DNA from 2 places in the Bacillus cereus group sp. BfR-BA-01316 genome. Region 2 is predicted to be linked to the other one. Evidence: a T-box and tRNA genes for the amino acid it is inferred to sense, from the RefSeq annotation. Region 2 holds a T-box; the other holds one or more tRNA genes.

Region 1 (10,143 bases), on a different contig from region 2:
TCAGCAACTGTAGCCTCAACATCATGTGTTTTTGTTGTCGTCATACTTTGTATAATTAATTCATTGTTACCGCCAATTGTTAAATTACCGACTTTAACTGGACGTGTTTTTGTACGTTGAGTCATTTCATTCACGAATTGATCGCTCTCCTTATAAAAGAAGTTTCTTATTTTAGTCCCTTACATCAATGATAGTATGTGTGAGAAAGGGCTATAGAAACCAAAGTACTCGGTTTCACTTTTACTATTGTATCAGCGCCTTTATGTAATTGACAAGGATTAAGTGATTGCTTATTGATATAACGGGAATTTATAAGACTTTCCAACTTGGATTTTTGTAGCAGATGTATTTTTATTTAATTGCTTAAAATCATCAATTACTTTTTCAATAGAAGGGATTTTTTTCTTATTAATTTGTTCTGTAATAGAAAGAACGGTCTCGCCAGTTTTTACTTCGATTGCTTTATAAACTGTATCCGTTTCTTTTTCTGTTTCTTTCTCTTTATTTTGTTTTGCATCTGTATTTTCTTTTTTTATCGTTTGGGCAGCAGAGGTTTTTTTGTATGAACTTAACATCGGTAAAGTACCGATTTTTATGTCGTAATAAAATATATAACCGAGGACAAGCACGAATAAGAGTACACCTAATCTCTTCATATCCTTCACTCCTTTGCTAGGAATATATGCTTGTCCAAAAAAAAAATGCCTATTTAGGCATTTTTTTTTATAGTTCTTGTTTTTCTTTCGGTTTTGGAACTTCTTTAATTGTTAAGTATAGAACGATTAACACAACTGCAATGTAAATGAATGTTGCACCAGGTACGTTTATTTTGAATAAATCCATAATCATAAAGAAGATTGTTGGAATTGTGTAGCTGTAAGCAGTTAATGTCCAAACTTGTTTATAAGATAATTTGCGCTGACCGCTCATCGCAGAACCGATGAAGGCAAGCAGTGTAACTCCTACAAAGGTAATAAATAATTGGAACAAGTACAGTAAGAACCCAATAACGAATAATAAGATTGGATAAATACTGTCAAATAACGAAATGAAGTCTTGTAAATCTTTTTTCTCAAGAGATGCGCCTAATAAGTCATTATAGGAGTATGTTTGTGTTTGACCATTTCCCATGGAGACTACTTTATCTTTTAAAACAAATAAACCTGTTTTATTTTGATATTTTTCTAAGTCTGTTGAATTTGGATCAAATACGAAAAGGGCGTTTCCGTCTTCTTTTTCGATAGGTTGATCAATATCAGCTTGTAGCTCGCCGTTTTCGATTTTAAAATCAGGTAAATCTTTTTCGATTACTTTATTTACCATGTTAACACCATCTTGGATGACGCTACCGTACAAGAAAGTTCTTGGAATAGTAGTGATTAGGCAAAGAAGCATAATATACAAAATGGTTTTACCGATTTTTTGAAAACGGAAAAGCGCCATATCTTTAGGCGAATATACGCTTTTTGCTAGCTGTGTAAAAATGGACATAGATTCACTTCCTTTATGTATGTATAAAATCATTGTAACGTACGAATCTAGAGAAGCTCAAGATATATTATACTTACATATAGTAGAGAGGACTAAATTTCTTCTTATTAATTTACTTCTTCTAGTAGAGAAAAATACAATTGACACTTTTCTTTTGTATATGGTAAATTTATCTTACATTTTTCAAACGATATATCCGATGGGAATTTAGTTGTTTTTAATGTTACATACATAATCGTGGACCCTTAGCTCAGTTGGTTAGAGCAGACGGCTCATAACCGTCCGGTCGTAGGTTCGAGTCCTACAGGGTCCATATCCATTTCATATGTTTATTATGTCAGCAGGAAGCTTCCTTGTAGAAGGAAGCTTTTTTTACGGGATATATGAGCATTTTAATTGAAAAGAAGTGGGAATTTTGCTACTTTAATGATAGCAAGACAAAGCGATTTATTTGTTTGCACCCTATGGCAATTAGGGTAGAATGAAGTTGTAGGTCACATATGTAGTGACAATACATAAACCGGGAGGAATATAACAATGGCAAAACACGAATTACCAAATTTACCTTATGCGTATGATGCTTTAGAACCTCACTTTGATAAAGAAACAATGAACATCCATCATACAAAACATCACAACACGTATATTACAAACTTAAACGCTGCTTTAGAAGGTCATGCAGAATTAGCTGACAAAAGCGTTGAAGAATTAGTTGCAAACTTAAACGAAGTACCTGAAGCAATCCGTACAGCAGTACGTAACAATGGTGGCGGACATGCTAACCATACATTCTTCTGGACAATCCTATCTCCAAACGGCGGGGGACAACCAGTAGGCGAACTTGCAACTGCGATTGAAGCGAAATTCGGTAGCTTTGATGCATTCAAAGAAGAATTCGCAAAAGCTGGCGCAACTCGCTTCGGTTCTGGTTGGGCTTGGTTAGTAGTAAACAATGGTGAGTTAGAAGTAACAAGCACTCCAAACCAAGATTCTCCTCTAACTGAAGGTAAAACTCCAGTTATCGGTTTAGATGTTTGGGAGCATGCTTACTACTTAAATTACCAAAACCGTCGTCCTGACTACATCGGTGCATTCTGGAACGTTGTAGATTGGAACGTTGCTGAAAAACTTTATCAAGAAGCAAAATAATTAAAGTTAATAAAGCTAGAAAAAAGCTAGGAGTTTTCTCCTAGCTTTTTTCTATGCTCTCCTTTTACATAATTGAGCTTGTCTTTGGAAGACTAGAACATGAAGTAAAGGAGAGTTGTGTATGAAGTGGAAACATGTAATTGGTGATGTTGAAGTGAATCGGGATTTAGTATTATTGCTCGTTATAGGAGGTTTATACACGCTCGCAATTTCTTTATCGAATACGTTTGTAAACATTTATTTATGGAAGCAAACACAAAATTATGTGAATCTGGGCTTGTATAATTTGGCCAGCGTTGTATTGCAGCCTCTAACATTTCTTGTGGGCGGGAAATTAGCGAAACGTATTGATCGCTCGGTTTTATTGAGAATCGGTGTAGGCACGTTAGCTGTTTTTTTTATCGTCGTTTTAGTAGCGGGGAAAAGTGCATCTCACTATATTTTACTAATGGGAGCCCTTTTAGGAGTTGGTTATGGTTTTTATTGGCTTGCTTTTAACTTGTTGACATTTGAGATTACAGAACCAGAAACAAGAGATTTTTTTAACGGTTTTCTAGGACTTCTTACATCGTTCTCTGGAATGATTGGACCGATAGCAGCAGGATATACAATTTCACGTATGGAAAAATGGAGTGGTTATACTGTTGTTTTCTTCCTCTCGTTAATGCTATTTGCGGTTGCAGTCGTTCTAAGCTTTTTTTTATCGAAGAGGGAATGTGAAGGACGCTATGAAATTGTGCAAGTATTGAAAGAGCGGCAAGTTGATGAAAACTGGGGAAGAATTACGCGTGCTCATTTCTTCCAAGGTTTGAGAGAGGGAACGTTTATTTTCGTTATTTCGGTATACGTCTATTTAGCATCTGGTAGCGAGTTAGCACTAGGGAAGTATAGTTTAGTGAACTCTGCAGTATCATTTGTATGCTATTATTTAGTTGCTCGTATGTTAAAGAAAGAATGGCGGAAAAAAGCAATTTTACTTGGTGGCATTATTTTATATGCGGTCGTATTTTTAGTTATTTTCAATGTTACATATACGAAATTACTTATTTATGCAGCATGTATTGCGGTTGCATATCCTATTTTACTCGTTCCGTACGGATCTATGACATACGATGTAATTGGTAGAGCAAAACAGGCGAGAGAATGGCGTGTAGAATACGTAGTTGTCAGGGAATTATGGTTAAATGCCGGAAGAATTTGTTCCATTTTAAGTTTTTTATGTGCTGTAACATTCTTTCCACCTGAAAAAAGTTTACCGTTCTTACTATGTATTTTAGGAGCTGGACATTTTCTTATTTATTTTGCAGTTAAAAATGTCAAATATGATGAGGGAAATGTGAACAAAACCAGCGTTGTAGCGCAGGGAACCACGCAGAATCAAACTGAACCAGAAGGTTAACTTATCGTTTGTTTTATGCTAGAATAGAAAAAGATGTAAGACAGCAGTGAGGGCACCTGTATGAAGGTGTCCCTTTCACATTACATAGCTGTTGGTAGAGGGGGTTTGTATGAGCAAGAAGCAGAAAAAGAACCAGACAAAGACAAAAACCCACGTTCCCTTTCGGTTAAACGTGTTGTTTTTTTGCGTGTTTTTAATGTTCTCCGCGGTTATTGTAAGGCTTGGATACGTACAAATTGTTCGTGGTGAGGAATATAAAAATGAAGTTGAGAAAAAAGAAAATTCAACGATAAGTAATCCTGTACCACGCGGGAAAATATTTGATCGTAATGGAGAAGCGGTCGTAGATAATGAGCCTATTCGTACAATTACATTTACAAAAATGAAGGGATCAACTGCAGCAGATCGCTTAGAAACGGCGAAAAAGTTAGCAGATTTAATTGAAGTCCCAACAGATAAGTTAACAGATCGCGATAAAAAAGATTATTGGCTTGCTTTACATAAAGAAGAAGCAGAAGCAAAAATCACAAAAAAAGATCGTGAAGAGTTTAAAGCGAATAAAATTGACGATAAAGAACTAGATGAACGTCAACGAAATCGTGTAACAGAAGAAGAGATTAATCAACTGTCAGCAAAAGATTTAGAAATATTGGCGATCAAAAGTAAGATGGAAAGCGGATATGCAATGACGCCGCAAATCGTTAAAAAAGGTGCAACAGAAGAAGAATATGCGATTATTAGTGAAAATTTGGCGAAATTGCCAGGTGTAGATACAAATGTCGACTGGGAACGAAAATATAAGTATGATGATATGTTCCGAAGTGTACTTGGTGGTGTAACTTCTTCTGATGAAGGGTTACCGAGAGAAAGATTAGATTACTATCTTGTTCGTGATTATAATCGTAATGATCGCGTAGGAAAAAGTTACCTTGAGCAACAGTACGAAGATAGTTTACACGGTACAAAATCCGAAGTGAGAAATGTTACAGATAAAGACGGAAATATTTTAGAAACTATTAATGTGTCACAAGGACAACGAGGTAACGATCTGAATTTAACAATTGATATGGAATTACAAAAGCGTGTAGAAGAGATTCTTGAGAAAAACTTAAATAAATTTAAAGGATCAGAACCGCTTTTAGATCGCGCTTTCGTTGTAATGATGAATCCGAAAAATGGTGAAGTTTTATCCATGGCAGGGAAACAATTAGTTAACGAAGATGGTCAAACGAAAGTAAATGACTTTGCTTTAGGTACCATGACAAGTTCTTATCCGATGGGTTCAACTGTAAAAGGTGCGACTGTACTTACGGGATATCAAACTGGCGCGATTCAACCTGGATCTGTACAGTTAGATGAACCAATTAAATTAAAAGGTACACAAACAAAATCATCTTGGAAAACGATGGGATACATTAATGACCTTGAAGCGTTAAAAATGTCTTCAAACGTTTATATGTTTAAAACAGCGATGAATATCGCTGGTGTCCCCTATGTGCGAGGCGGTACGTTAGATATACCACAAAAATCATATGATACTATGCGTTACTATTTCAGTCAATTTGGACTTGGTGTAAAAACTGGCATTGATTTACCGAATGAAACGGCTGGACAAAGAGGTAGAACAGATCATATACCAGGTTTCTTATTAGATTTATCAATTGGACAGTATGATACGTATACACCGCTTCAATTAGCACAATATATTTCGACGATTGCTAATGGTGGATATCGTATGCAACCGCAAGTTGTAAAGGAAATTCGTGAGCCATCGGCGAAGCCAGAGGAAGTTGGAAAAGTTGTTCAATCCATGGAACCGAAAGTATTAAATCGCATTGATATGCCTGAATCGCAAATTAAACGTGTTCAAGAAGGATTTAGACAAGTGTATAACGATTCAGGTGGTACAGCTACAAAATACTTTGCAGGTGCACCATATAAAGCAGCTGGGAAAACAGGTACAGCTCAAACTGTATATGGCGGAGATAAAGAGATTGGTAGAAATGCAAAAGGTGAGCGTGTTGAAACATATAACTTAACATTAGTAGGTTATGCGCCACTTGAAGATCCAGAAGTAGCATTTTCTGTTGTTGTGCCATGGGTACATGATGATAAAACAGGAATTAATGGATATATTGGTCGTGAAATTATGGATGCTTACTTTGAGTTAAAACAACAAGCATTAACTGGTGAAGCTCCGAAAGATGGAAAAGAGAAAAAAAGTAATGCACAAGATGATGAATAAAAAAGTTGTAAAAAAAGCACACTATCTGAAAAGATAGTGTGCTTTTTTTTATGCTTTATGCATATGGTCTAGTAAATGTGGACAAGCGTAAAATGTTGAAAAACATGTAGTTTCAAAAACGATGAACATAACAAGATTAGTGCATATGCTCTAACTTTGTCTTGTGTGATAGGAGATAGCAGTTTTATGGATGATTAGAAAATTTATTGCATCTAAAGTGCAAAAATGAAAATCAAGTTTGTGTATACAGTTGTTTTTGTGGAACTTTACAAAACTTTTACAAACAATTAAAACCGAATTAATAGTTTAGCAGTATTCTTATATCTGTAATCCTGTTATTTCCGGTTGCTTCTAGGAGGAAGAACACGTGAAATGGATGAGCGCATCGATTAAAGTTTTGACATTGTCGACATGTTTCCTTTGTTTTAACATGTCTACTGCATTCGCTACAAATGAAATGGGAGAAGTGAGAGTTGATGGATCCTCAACGGTTTTTCCTATTATAGAGGCAGTAGCAGAGGAATATACAAAGGCCCATCCAAACGTGAAAATTTCTATTAGTATTTCTGGGACAGGAGGAGGATTTAATCGTTTCAGTAAAGGAGAAGTAGATATAAACAATGCTTCGAGATTGATGAAACCGGTAGAAGAAAATGCAATGCAGAAAAACTCCATTCAATTTACACCATTTGAGGTTGCTTATGATGGTCTAACGATTGTTGTGAATCGTCAAAATACGTGGGTAAACAATATGACGCTAGACGAGTTACGTCTATTATGGAGTGAAAATGGAAGATTGAAACGATGGTCACAAATTCATTCATCATGGCCACGTGAACAAGTTGAATTTTATGCGCCAGGCGTAGACTCTGGTACTTATGATTATTTCCAAAATGTTGTCTTACAAAATAATCGCCTTGTAAAAACGGTTTCTTTGTCTGAAGACGATCAAGTTATTATGCAAGGGGTAATGAATGATAAAAATGCCATTGCTTTTGTAGGATATGCTTATTATATGGCCAATCGAGATAAGGTAAAAGCAATACAGGTGGATGGTGTATTTCCAACGAAAGAGACCATTCAGTCGGGTACGTATAAGCCATTATCTAGGCCGCTATTTACGTATGTGAATCATGCATCTATCAGAAATAAAATTAATGTAGCCAATTATGTTGAGTTTATGATTAAGCATGTTGGAAGCCTTGCTGAAGAGGTCGGATATGTAAAATTACCAAAGGGAAAATATAATGAACAGCTGCGAATGTTAACAGAAATAAAAAGGTAATGTCAGGGTGGAAAGGGGTTTTCATCTTTGGCTCATAATGACAAAAGTCAAATTACATTTTCTGTACAACATTTGATTGAGAGAAATACAAATAGAAGAAAAAAAACGCAGCGAATCAATCGAATTGTTCCGTTAATACTAAAAGCCATTGCTAGCGTGTCCATTGTAACGACACTTGGAATTATTATTACGTTGGCAAATGAAACAATCATGTTTTTTCAAAAGATATCATTGTATTCTTTTTTGACAGAAAAAGAATGGTTACCTTTTTTTGAAGATCCGAAATTCGGTATATTACCACTTATATGTGGAACAATCCTTGTAACAGCAATTGCCATGTTCGTAGCAATTCCTATTGGTTTAGGTTGTGCCGTGTTTTTAAGCGAATACGCTTCGAATGGCGCTCGGAAAATATTAAAACCGTTGTTAGAGCTACTAGCAGGCATCCCGACAATTGTATATGGTTTTTTCGCGTTAACAGTTGTCACACAACTTTTACAACGGATTATACCAGATTTGCAGTTTTTTAATGCTATTAGTCCAGGTATTGTTATAGGGTTTATGATGATACCGACGATTGCGTCTCTCTCTGAAGATGCAATGAGAGCTGTAGCAAAAGGAATTAAAGAAGCCTCATTATCGCTAGGAGCAACTCGTTTTGAGATGGTAAAACAAGTGGTGTTTCCATCGGCTTTTACGGGCATAATGGCAGCGATTATATTAGCAGCTTCTCGAGCAATTGGTGAAACGATGATTGTTGTTATTGCAGCTGGATCAACACCGAATGTATCGATAAATCCGACTCATTCTATTCAAACATTAACAGCCTATATTGTACAAGTGAGTTTAGGTGATGCTCCGCACGGAACGATTACTTATTACAGCATGTATGCTGTAGGTGCAACGTTATTTATGTTTACTTTTATTATGAATATCATTTCGCAATATATTATGCGCCGTTTTAGGAGGGTGACATAATATGCGAATGTTAAACCATAAGAAAATACAAGAAAATATGGCATCGCGTTTTTTAAAGGACCGGATTTACAAGTGTTTGTTTTATATAGCAATTTTGTTTTCAGTAGTAATACTTTTTATATTGCTTTTTCAAATTTTTGAAAAAGGTATAAGTTATCTTTCAATAGATTTCTTTACAAACTTCGCCTCACGTAATCCGAGAGAAGCTGGGATTGTCGCTGCTTTGTCAGGAACAATACTATTTATGAGCATTGTTATACCGGTCTCTTTTATATTTGGAGTCGGAACAGCTCTTTATTTAGAGCATTATGCGAAGGAGTCCGTTTTTAAAAAGTTAATAGAATTAAATAATCAAACATTAGCAGGGGTACCTTCCGTTGTGTTTGGTTTACTCGGGTTAACTATTTTCGTATACGCTCTCCATTTAGGAGAGAGCATAATTGCAGCGGCACTGACGATGAGTTTACTCGTCTTACCAACTGTTGTTGTAGCTAGTCAAGAAGCGATTCGAACTGTGCCGAGCTCATTACTAGAGGCTTCTTACGGATTAGGTGCTACGAAGTGGCAAACGATGTATCAAATTGTATTGCCAGTAGCTTTGCCAGGGATTGTAACGGGATGTACGTTAGCGGTATCGAGAGCAATTGGTGAGGCAGCACCATTATTAGTCATTGGGGCCCTTGCCTTTGCAAATTATGTTCCGTTCAGTATGTTTGATAGATTTACGGTTTTACCAATTCAAATTTTTAATTGGATGAGTAGACCACAAGAAGAATTTCAGTATGTAGCAGCAGCTGGGATGATTGTTTTGCTAGGATTGTTGCTCTTTATAAATATATTTGTCTTATGGTTACGAAATCGAAAATAAGTTGGAAGTGGATGAAAGGGGAATTCAAATGGTAGCAACAGTAGTAAATGTACAGGTGAAAAAAGAGAAAAAGATTGAGACAGCACCAAAAAAAGTAGTATTTGATACGAAAAATTTAAATTTATGGTACGGGGAAGACCATGCTTTAAAAGATATCAACTTAAGTATTCATGAGAATGAAGTAACAGCGATTATCGGTCCAAGTGGTTGTGGTAAATCAACATACTTAAAAACGCTAAATCGTATGGTAGAGTTAGTGCCTATCGTTCGAACTACGGGCGTTATCGAATATAGAGAACGAAACATATTCGATAAATCATATCCGGTTGAAGAATTACGTACGCATGTGGGTATGGTGTTCCAAAAGCCAAATCCATTCCCAAAATCTATTTATGAAAATGTAGCATATGGTCCGAAAATCCATGGTGTTCGTGACAAAAAAACTCTTGATGAAATTGTTGAAAATAGCTTGCGCGGCGCAGCTATTTGGGATGAGTTAAAAGATCGTTTGCACGATAATGCATACGGTTTATCTGGTGGTCAGCAACAACGTCTATGCATTGCACGCTGCTTAGCAATTGAGCCAGACGTTATTTTAATGGATGAGCCAACATCAGCGCTAGATCCAATTTCAACATTAAAAGTAGAAGAATTAATTCAGGAGCTAAAGAAAGACTTTAGTATTGTTATCGTAACGCACAACATGCAACAAGCGGCACGTATTTCAG
Region 2 (10,143 bases):
CGTTTCTGGTAGTAGTAAATTTAGCAGTACACCTACAATTGCTGCTAGTGCCATTCCTTCTACTTGGAACGATTCCCCTACGTGCAGTACCGCTCCGCCAATACCGATTACTAGTATAACTGATGCAATCATTAAGTTTCGTTTGTCACTTAAGTCTGTTTTATCATCTACCATCATGCGTAAACCGCTTGATGCGATTACACCGAATAGTAAGATTGATACACCACCCATAACCGGTGTTGGTATGGAGTGAATCAGTGCGGAAATCTTACCGATAAACCCGAATATGATTGCGAATACTGCTGAACCGATGAATAAGTATACACTGTATGCTCTCGTAATTGCTAGCACACCGATGTTTTCACCGTATGTTGTATTCGGTGGTCCACCTATTAGTGATGCGATCAATGTTGCTACCCCATCACCGAAGATTGAACGATGTAAACCTGGTTTTTCAATTAAATCTCTTTTAATAACATTTCCAAGTACAATTTGATGTCCGATATGTTCTGAAATTGTTACAAGTGCAACTGGTACCATTAAGAGTACAATTTTCCATGAAAACTCCGGAGTATATGTTACAAACGGTACTGTGAAGTCTGGTATGACAAACCATTTTGCCTCAGCTACGGGCTTTAAATCTACTAGCCCTTGGAAGTAAGCGAATATATACCCGCCGATGATTCCAAGTAGAACTGGTATGATACTGAAAAAACCTCTCCCGAATATGGAGCAAATGATTGTAATTGCTAATGTTACTAATGCTACTGAAAAGTGTGTAATGCTATACTTACCATCCGCACCGTTCATCGCCATGTTCACTGCTGTATGTGCTAAAGCTAAACCGATTACCATTACGACTGGTCCAACTACGATTGGCGGAAGTAATTTCATAATCCACTCTGACCCAGATTTCTTAATTCCGAGTGAGATTAAGATGTACACAAGTCCCGCTAGCAAGCCACCAAGCATTGCTGCTCCAGGTCCCCCTGCTGTTTTTGCTGTAATAATTGGTGCAATAAAGGCGAATGATGATCCTAAATATGCTGGTACTTGACCTTTCGTTATTAGAAGAAACGCTAGCGTTCCTAACCCACTTGATATTAAAGCTACTGATGGATTCAGTCCTGTTAAAAACGGAACAAGCACTGTTGATCCAAACATCGCGAACAAATGTTGTATACTTAATAATAACCATTTTCCCGGTTTCGGTACTTCATGAATGTCTAACACTGGCTTTTGCTCCATTGTTACATCCTCCTTCAGTTTTAATTTTTGCAATAAAAAAACTCTTTGTGCCTGTGCACAAAGAGTCCTACACTTTCATATGCCAAATTTGACATATGAAAGCCAAGACCCTTTGGCAGCCTCACAGGACTACATTTAAAAGGGCTTTACTTATCGTATATGCTTACTCGATCTTGTTGATCTGTCTCTTGCAAATCAACCTCGATACGCTCTTCACTAGATGTTGGGATGTTCTTTCCTACATAATCAGCGCGAATTGGTAATTCACGATGACCTCTATCAACAAGAACAGCCAATTGGATTTGTGATGGTCTACCTAAATCCATAAGAGCATCCATTGCTGCTCGAACTGTTCTTCCTGTATATAACACATCATCCACAAGGATAACTTTTTTCTTCGTAATATCTACAGGAATATCAGAACCTTTTACAAGTGGTTCTTTATGTTTCGATTGTAGTGTTAAATCATCACGATATAACGTAATATCTAACTCTCCTACTTCCATCTCTTTTCCTTCAATTTGACCAATTCGTTCTGCCAAACGTTGTGCAATAAAAATTCCACGTGTTTTTATTCCGACAAGAACACAATTATCGACACCTTTATTTCGTTCCACGATTTCATGACTAATTCGTGTTAAAGCGCGGCGAATCATTTGGTCATCTAAAACGACAGCTTTCTCTTGCATGCTCTACACCTCCAAGTTTTTTTTTCTTGCGTGAGAGTAATGGTATAAAAAAAGTCCTCTCAGCGTGTGTGAGAGGACTTTTGAAAAAAGGGTACAGCATACCCTAAGTATTTCAAACCGTTACCTTCTCAACCTCACGGGGCTGTGTTAAAGGATCATTATTTAACTGTTGTCAGTATCTCAGTTTTCTTATGATTTGTCAATACTATTTCCGTAAAATATTTAGTGCTTCTTCAAACACTTCTGGAATCGGTGCCTCAAACTCAATATATTCACCAGTACGAGGGTGATTGAAACCTAAAATCCCTGCATGAAGTGCTTGTCCATTCATATCTAATGTTTTCTTCGGACCATACTTTGGATCCCCTGCAAGTGGATAACCAATATATTTCATATGAACACGAATTTGGTGTGTACGTCCCGTTTCTAAGCGACATTCTACAAGTGTGAAATCCTTAAATCGCTCTAACACTTGGAAATGTGTAACAGCATTCTTACCGTTTTCATCAACGGTCATACTTTGACGTTCTTTTTTATCACGACCAATTGGAGCATCAATTGTTCCTTTATCATGTGGAATTACACCATGTACAATCGCTTTATAGCGTCTTGTTACCGTTTTTGCTACAAGTTGATTTACAAGTGATTCGTGCGCCATATCATTTTTAGCAACCATTAATAGTCCAGATGTATCCTTATCAATACGGTGCACTATACCAGGGCGCATTACACCGTTAATACCTGATAGGTCTGTACAATGGTGCATAAGTCCATTTACAAGCGTACCTTTCGTATGCCCTGGTGCTGGATGTACTACCATTCCACGCGGCTTATTTACAACTAGTACATCGGCATCTTCATAATAAACTTCTAAATTCATATCTTCCGGTTGAATATCTAACTCTTCTGGCTCGGGAATTGTTACTGTAATTTCATCATTTCCTTTTACTTTATAATTCCCTTTAACTGATTTTCCATTTACCGTCACAACAGCATCTTTAATCCATTGCTGTACTTGTGAACGTGACCATTCACTATTTATTTCTGCAACAAATTTATCAATTCGCTCGCTTTTTTGTTCTTCTGCAACTGTTACTTGTACTACTTCACTCATTCAATTACTCCTTCGTTTTCTTTCCTTCTAATACTGTTTGAATAATAATTAATACAACTCCAATACATAATGCTGAGTCAGCTATATTGAATACTGGATAGTTGTACGAGAAAATATACACGTGAATGAAATCCACTACTTCTTGTCTAAATACACGATCAATAAAATTGCCAATTGCTCCGCCTAAAATTAGACCTAATGAAATACCTAGAAGCTTGTCCGTTTTCGCATATTTTTTCATATAAAATACGATAAATACTACGAAAATGACTGTAATAATGTAGAAAAACCACATTTTATTTTCTAAAATACCCCAGGCAGCTCCTCTATTTCGATGTGATGTTATGTATAATACATTATCGATAATCGGAATGCTCGTACCCAATTCCATGTTCTTTACAATTAGCCACTTCGATATTTGATCGATGGCAATGACAAATAACGCTATTACATAATATATCATTTTCATTTCCCCCACAAAGACAGTGTACCTCAAAATTTTAGCATAGCTGCTAACTTTTCACAATGAACCTTTACGGAAGAATAAAATAAATTAAAAAAAGGTAACATAATATCGTTGTGTGCATTCATACATTTACCTTTTCATAGAAAAATTCATGAATAGTACGAGCAGTCGGCATTGTTTTCATTTGTTTTGTAGGAATCGCTCTTCCAGTTTCTTCACAAATACCGTACATATCTATTTCCATTTTAAACAATGCACGTTCTACATCTTTTAAATCCTCTTTTATATCATGTAATAGCAATTTTTTCTTTGTCTCTTCCTTTATTTCGTGTCCAAGTTCTTGCCCAAATTCCATATAGTATGTGTGCATTACTTCTTTCGCCAGTCTATCTTGCAACTCTTTTCTCATCAATTGCAATTCTTCTTTTATTTCCATATAAATTCCATTCACGTGTACATTCCTCCCAGCTGCAATGTACAATTAGTGTGTCCGAAATTTCCACGCTTACCTCACACACATTTTTCCTTCATAGGAAAGAGAGTGAAAGTTATTTCGGTATATCATCAACAAAAAACTGACTGCTATTATGAGCAGTCAGTTTTTTCATTATTTTACATAGTTTTCTTTAACAACCGTTGCACAACGCTCACATAATGTTTCATGTTCCGCATCTTTACCAATTGTTTCTGAAACAACCCAACAACGTTCACATGTGTCACCCGTTGCCTGAGCTACAACAACCGCTGTATGCTCATACTTAGGCGCATCTGCTGGCGCTTCTTCTATCATACCACCAAGTTTATACTCAGAAACGATAAATAGTTGTTTTAAGTCTTCACTAATAGACTCTAACATAGCTTTCATTTCTGCAGTCGGATATAGTGTAATACTTGCATTTAATGACTTACCAATTACTTTTTCATTACGAGCAACTTCTAAAGCTTTTAATACGTCATCACGTAACGTCATAAATGCATCCCATTTTGTTTTTAACGCTTCAGCACCATCTACTTCTACAACTTCTGGCATATTAGTTAACTGTACGCTTTCTTCTTCTGCACCAGGAACATAAGGCCATACTTCATCAGCTGTATGAGGTAAGATTGGTGTTACAAGTTTTGTTAATGCAACAAGAACATCATATAATACTGTTTGAATTGCGCGGCGATCGTGGTGATTTGCACCTTCAATATATAAAATGTCTTTCGCAAAGTCTAAATAGAATGAGCTTAAATCAATTGTACAGAAGTTATGGATTGCGTGATATACTGCCGCAAAGTCATATGCTTCATATGCTTCTTTTACTTTTGTAATTAAGTCATTTAATTTTACTAACATGTAACGGTCCACTTCACGAAGCTCAGCTGCCGCCACTGTATTTTCACTTGGATTAAAGTCATCTAAGTTTCCTAATAAGAAACGGAATGTATTACGGATTTTACGATATACTTCTGCTACTTGTTTTAAAATATCATCTGAAATACGTACATCAGATTGATAGTCAACAGAAGAAACCCATAAGCGTAAAATATCTCCGCCTAATTGATCCATAATTTTCTTCGGTACAACGATGTTTCCAATCGACTTACTCATTTTACGTCCGTCACCATCTAGTACGAAACCGTGGCTTAGAACACCTTTATACGGTGCTTTACCTGTTACAGCAACTGCTGTTGATAATGAAGAGTTAAACCAACCACGATATTGGTCAGATCCTTCTAAATATAAATCTGCTGGACGTTGTAAATCATCACGCTCTTCTAATACCGCTTGGTGAGAAGAACCTGAATCAAACCATACATCCATAATATCTGTTTCTTTACGGAATTCACCATTTGGGCTACCTGGATGTGTAAATCCTTCTGGTAATAAATCTTTCGCTTCACGCTCGAACCATATGTTAGAACCGTGTTCACGGAATAAATTTGCTACATTGCTAATTGTTTCATCTGTAATAATTGGGTCTCCATTTTCCGCATAAAACACTGGAATTGGTACACCCCATGCACGTTGACGAGAAATACACCAATCACCACGGTCACGAACCATATTATGAAGACGAGTCTCACCCCACGCTGGCACCCATTTCGTTTCTTCAACAGCTTGTAATAATTCTTTACGGAATGCTTCAATAGATGCAAACCACTGTGCTGTTGCACGGAAAATAATTGGTTTTTTCGTTCTCCAATCATGTGGGTATGAATGCGTAATAAATGTTAATTTTAGTAACGCACCTACTTCTTCTAATTTTTCCGTAATTGGTTTATTAGCTTTATCATAGAATAGGCCTTCAAATCCAGGTGCTTCATTTGTTAATACACCTTTATCATCAACTGGACAAAGAACTTCTAAACCATATTTCTTACCAACAAGGAAATCGTCTTCCCCGTGCCCAGGTGCTGTATGAACACAACCTGTACCAGCATCTGTTGTAACGTGCTCCCCTAGCATAACTAATGAGTCACGATCGTAGAATGGGTGTTTTGCAACTGTATACTCAAGTTCGCTACCTTTTACCGTTTTCACAACTTCAGCATTTTCCCATTCTAACGTTTTTTCAACTGTCTCAAATAGTTCAGAAGCAATAATATATTTCTCATCATTTACTTTCACAATAGCATATTCAAGTTCTGGATGAACAGAAATACCTAAGTTAGCAGGTAACGTCCAAGGTGTTGTTGTCCAAATAATGAACTTCTCATCACCTTCTAATACGTTCTTTCCGTCTTTTACAGGGAATGCTACGTAAATAGATGCTGATTTTTTATCTTGGTATTCAATTTCAGCTTCTGCTAAAGCTGATTCACTCGTTGGAGACCAGTAAACTGGTTTCTGTCCTTTATAGATATAACCTTTTTTCGCCATGTCACCAAACACTTTAATTTGTTGTGCTTCATAAGCTGGCTCTAAAGTAATATATGGATTATCCCAATCTGCACGTACACCTAAACGCTTAAATTGTTCACGTTGACGTTCTACTTGCTCATATGCATACTCTGCGCATAACTTACGGAACTCAGCAACTGTCATTTCTTTACGTTTTACACCTTTATTCGTTAAAGCTTGTTCAATCGGTAAACCGTGTGTATCCCAACCTGGTACATATGGTGCACAGTATCCAGTCATTGATTTATAGCGAACAATAAAGTCCTTTAATACTTTATTTAATGCATGTCCCATATGAATGTCACCATTCGCATATGGAGGTCCATCATGTAGTACAAATAAAGGACGACCTTTCGTATGTTCTTGCACTTTTTCATAAATATTCATTTCAGCCCATTTTTCTTGCATTGCAGGCTCGCGTTTCGGTAAATTCCCACGCATTGGGAACTCTGTTTTTGGCATTAGTAATGTATTTTTGTACTCCATGCTCAATTCCTCCTTACATGTATAAAAGAAATACCTAAAAAACGGAATAAAAAAGAGACTTTCTCATCCCAAAAAGGGACGAGAAAGTCTCCCGCGGTACCACCCTAGTAGATCCTATACGTATGCATAAAATCCTCTTTATATTCTTAACGCGAATATACGCCTACGCTTACTTCATTTGTTCAGCGCGGAACTCCAGGGTGATATTTCCCATTATCTCCTTATCCTGAGCTTACACCATCCTCAGTTCGCTATATAAGGTATGAAAAAGGTACTTATCCCTATCTTCGTTTTTCTTAATAAATATGTTGTTTAAAATTATATGTAATAATGAGAAAAACGTCAAGCTTACACTGTTTCTTCTTTTTTCAACAGCTCGTCCACTTCGTCTTCTAATTCAATTAGTTTATCCCAATCATCGTTGTTTAACATTTCAAGTTGTGTTTCTAATAACATACGGAAACGAGTTCGGAATACTTTCGCTTGTTTCTTCAACTCTTCAATATCAAAAGCAACTTTTCTTGATTTCACTAACGCTTCATTAATGATACGATCTGCATTTTTTTCTGCTTCACGTACAATTAATTTTGCTTCTTTTTGTGCATTACGCTTCACTTCTTCAGCAGCTTCTTGTGCGACAATGATAGATTTGTTCAGCGTATCTTCAATATTAGAAAAATGGTCTAACTTTCCTTCTAATTGTGCAACCTTTTCTTCTAAAGCTTTTTTCTCACGAATGACTAATTCATAATCTTTGATGATTTGATCAAGAAACTCATTTACTTGATCTTCATCGTAGCCACGAAATCCGCGACCAAATTCTTTGTTATGAATATCTAATGGTGTTAACGGCACAACGCCACCTCCAAGTAGTTATCTAAATTTCCTCTTTCAATTATATCTTTTCTTCGACAAAATAAGAGAATTTCCTTCTAAAAAACCAATCATTTTAGTATACCATACAAAACTCTCCATTTGTCGCGCTTCGTTTTACCTTCTACAGAAAATAATTTACTTCGTCCATACCCTCTAACCGAGAAAACATCCCCCGGAAAACATTCATACGAAGTTTGCTCTACTGTTTTCCAATTGACTTTTACTAAGCCACCTTTTATAAGAGGCTGTACCTTCTGCCTAGATATATGCAGCATTTCAGCTAATAAAACATCTAGACGAAGTGACGAAACTGTTCCAGATTTTTCTCCCCACTTTTCACCTACACGCAAAATTTTCTCTACTTGTATAGGAGAGAGTGTGACTTTCATTTTCCCTATTGATTGTAAGTTCATTTCAATATAGGATACAACTTCTTTCGCAACTGCAATTTGGGCACGATCTTCTTGAAGCAAAATATCACCACATTTTTCCCTTGTTAAACCAAGTGACATGAATGCACCTAATATTTGCCTATGTTCTAGCGTGAAAAACTTGGAAGGGTAGTCAATTTCTAATACTTCTACTTGAAATTCCTCTTCATTTAATTCTAGATAATCTGGATAAATTAGTGCTCTTTTCCGTTCGGCTTCAGGCATCGCACCATCAAACCGTACAGCTACATCTCCTTGCCCTATTACCATAGAAACAATTTGTTGCTGTCTTGGATCAAGAAAATCTGTTAACTTGACTTGATGGTACTCAGCAGCCTGTTTCCACTCTAATACTTTATCCACAAAGACCTGTTCATCAGGTCTAAAATGCTCGTAGATGCTCATGTATTTAACCTCACACTATAAAAAATAGTTGAATAAACTTACTAAACCACCTCTAGCAAGTTTCAAGGCAATAATAGCAACAAGTGGAGAAATATCAATCATACCAAATGGTGGAATAAACCTCCTAAATGGCTCTAAATACGGTTCACAAATACGCGCAAGAAAATCTCCAAAAGCTGATTCCTTTGCACCAGGAAACCATGATAGGAGAATGTAAATAATTAGTGCCCACGAGTAAATCTCGATAGCAGTAAGTAACACTGTTAAAACTGTTGTCATGGCGTATTACCACCTCTTTATATTTGTCTCTTCTTCTTCACCGAATAACTCTGAAATCGCACCAACGATATCAACATTTTCAGGTGTACACATAAATGTTTTCGGGCCTATTTTTTGAATATCCCCGTCTATAGCGTATACAGTACCACTTAAAAAGTCAACGATACGTACAGCTTGATCTGTAGACATTCTTTGCAAATTAATTACAACAGCTCGTCTACCTTTTAAGTGATCCGAAATGCCTTGCGCTTCCGAATATGTGCGTGGTTCTAGTAAAACAACTTTTGAAGATTGCTTCGCTGTTTCAATACTCACTACATTTTGCTTCGGTTGCACTTTCGCAAACGGAACATCTTGTTGTTCTGGGGGATTTTGTTGCTTTTTCATGTCTGTTTGCTCCTTTTCATAACTATATTGAGCTGCTTCTTTTTCTTCCGGTGTGTCAAAAAAGAAGTATTTTACTTTTGACCAACTCATAATAACTTTCTCCTTCCTCCTACGCTTTTCCTACTAAAACCGTTCCCAAACGAATATATGTAGCGCCTTCCTCAATTGCAATCGTGTAATCATTTGACATTCCCATTGATAATTCTTTACATGGTGCATGTAATAATTCTAGCTCCTGCACCTCTGTTTGTAGCATGCGCAATTCCTTAAAGCAGCGACGAATCTCTTCCTCTTCTCCTGTAAACGGAGCCATTGTCATTAATCCTACCACTTCAATCTTATCCAATTCTTGCAAACTTTGAATAAAAGAAATTGTTTCTTCTATCGCCAATCCTTGCTTTGATTCTTCAGATGATGTTTTCACTTGAATAAAGCATTTAACTTTCTTATCAGCACGTTTTTGAATTTCTTTTGCAAGCGAAAGACGATCTAATGAATGTAAATAATCAATCTCATTAATGATTTCTTTTACTTTTCTCGTTTGCAATGATCCAATAAAATGCCAATTCACTTTTGAACCGAAATGCTCGTATTTTTGTAAGAAACCTTCATTTCTATTTTCACCTAAATCAATAATTCCTGCTTCAATTACTTCGCTTGTTTTTTCAATTCCTACAGTTTTTGTAACTGCAACGAGCTTAATATCTTTCATCGAACGTCCAGCTCGTACACAAGATTCTTTAATTGCTTCGTTTACATCTACTAAATTCCCTTGCACTGTCACTTACTTCACTCCTCCTTAAAACCTATGAAACTCAACATTCTCCCCGTCTTACCTTGATCACGACGATGAGAGAAAAATAATTGTTCTTCAC

What was found. The T-box of region 2 lies ahead of ileS2 (isoleucine--tRNA ligase). A T-box ahead of a tRNA ligase gene usually reads a tRNA of that ligase, here a tRNA-Ile.
Region 1: it encodes a tRNA-Ile, which carries the amino acid that the T-box ahead of ileS2 (isoleucine--tRNA ligase) is inferred to sense. The anticodon was not compared.

Annotation. Positions count from the first base shown of each region.
Region 1 covers NZ_JAKUGX010000002.1:124,425-134,567, reverse strand. Annotated here, with positions in the region: gene ispG (flavodoxin-dependent (E)-4-hydroxy-3-methylbut-2-enyl-diphosphate synthase) at 1-125, opposite strand, end outside; gene MR071_RS02385 (hypothetical protein) at 291-656, opposite strand; gene yqgB (protein YqgB) at 724-1,491, opposite strand; tRNA gene MR071_RS02375 (tRNA-Ile) at 1,731-1,804, shown strand; gene sodA (superoxide dismutase [Mn]) at 2,029-2,640, shown strand; gene MR071_RS02365 (MFS transporter) at 2,762-4,039, shown strand; gene MR071_RS02360 (peptidoglycan D,D-transpeptidase FtsI family protein) at 4,149-6,284, shown strand; gene MR071_RS02355 (PstS family phosphate ABC transporter substrate-binding protein) at 6,652-7,569, shown strand; gene pstC (phosphate ABC transporter permease subunit PstC) at 7,597-8,547, shown strand; gene pstA (phosphate ABC transporter permease PstA) at 8,549-9,415, shown strand; gene pstB (phosphate ABC transporter ATP-binding protein) at 9,444-10,143, shown strand, end outside.
Region 2 covers NZ_JAKUGX010000007.1:9,825-19,967, forward strand. Annotated here, with positions in the region: gene uraA (uracil permease) at 1-1,248, opposite strand, end outside; gene pyrR (bifunctional pyrimidine operon transcriptional regulator/uracil phosphoribosyltransferase) at 1,395-1,937, opposite strand; gene MR071_RS08075 (RluA family pseudouridine synthase) at 2,143-3,051, opposite strand; gene lspA (lipoprotein signal peptidase LspA) at 3,056-3,514, opposite strand; gene MR071_RS08085 (TraR/DksA C4-type zinc finger protein) at 3,639-3,968, opposite strand; gene ileS2 (isoleucine--tRNA ligase) at 4,125-6,890, opposite strand; T-box leader at 6,962-7,187, opposite strand; gene divIVA (septum site-determining protein DivIVA) at 7,239-7,745, opposite strand; gene MR071_RS08100 (YlmH family RNA-binding protein) at 7,835-8,602, opposite strand; gene MR071_RS08105 (YggT family protein) at 8,618-8,881, opposite strand; gene MR071_RS08110 (cell division protein SepF) at 8,888-9,358, opposite strand; gene MR071_RS08115 (YggS family pyridoxal phosphate-dependent enzyme) at 9,378-10,052, opposite strand; gene pgeF (peptidoglycan editing factor PgeF) at 10,058-10,143, opposite strand, start outside.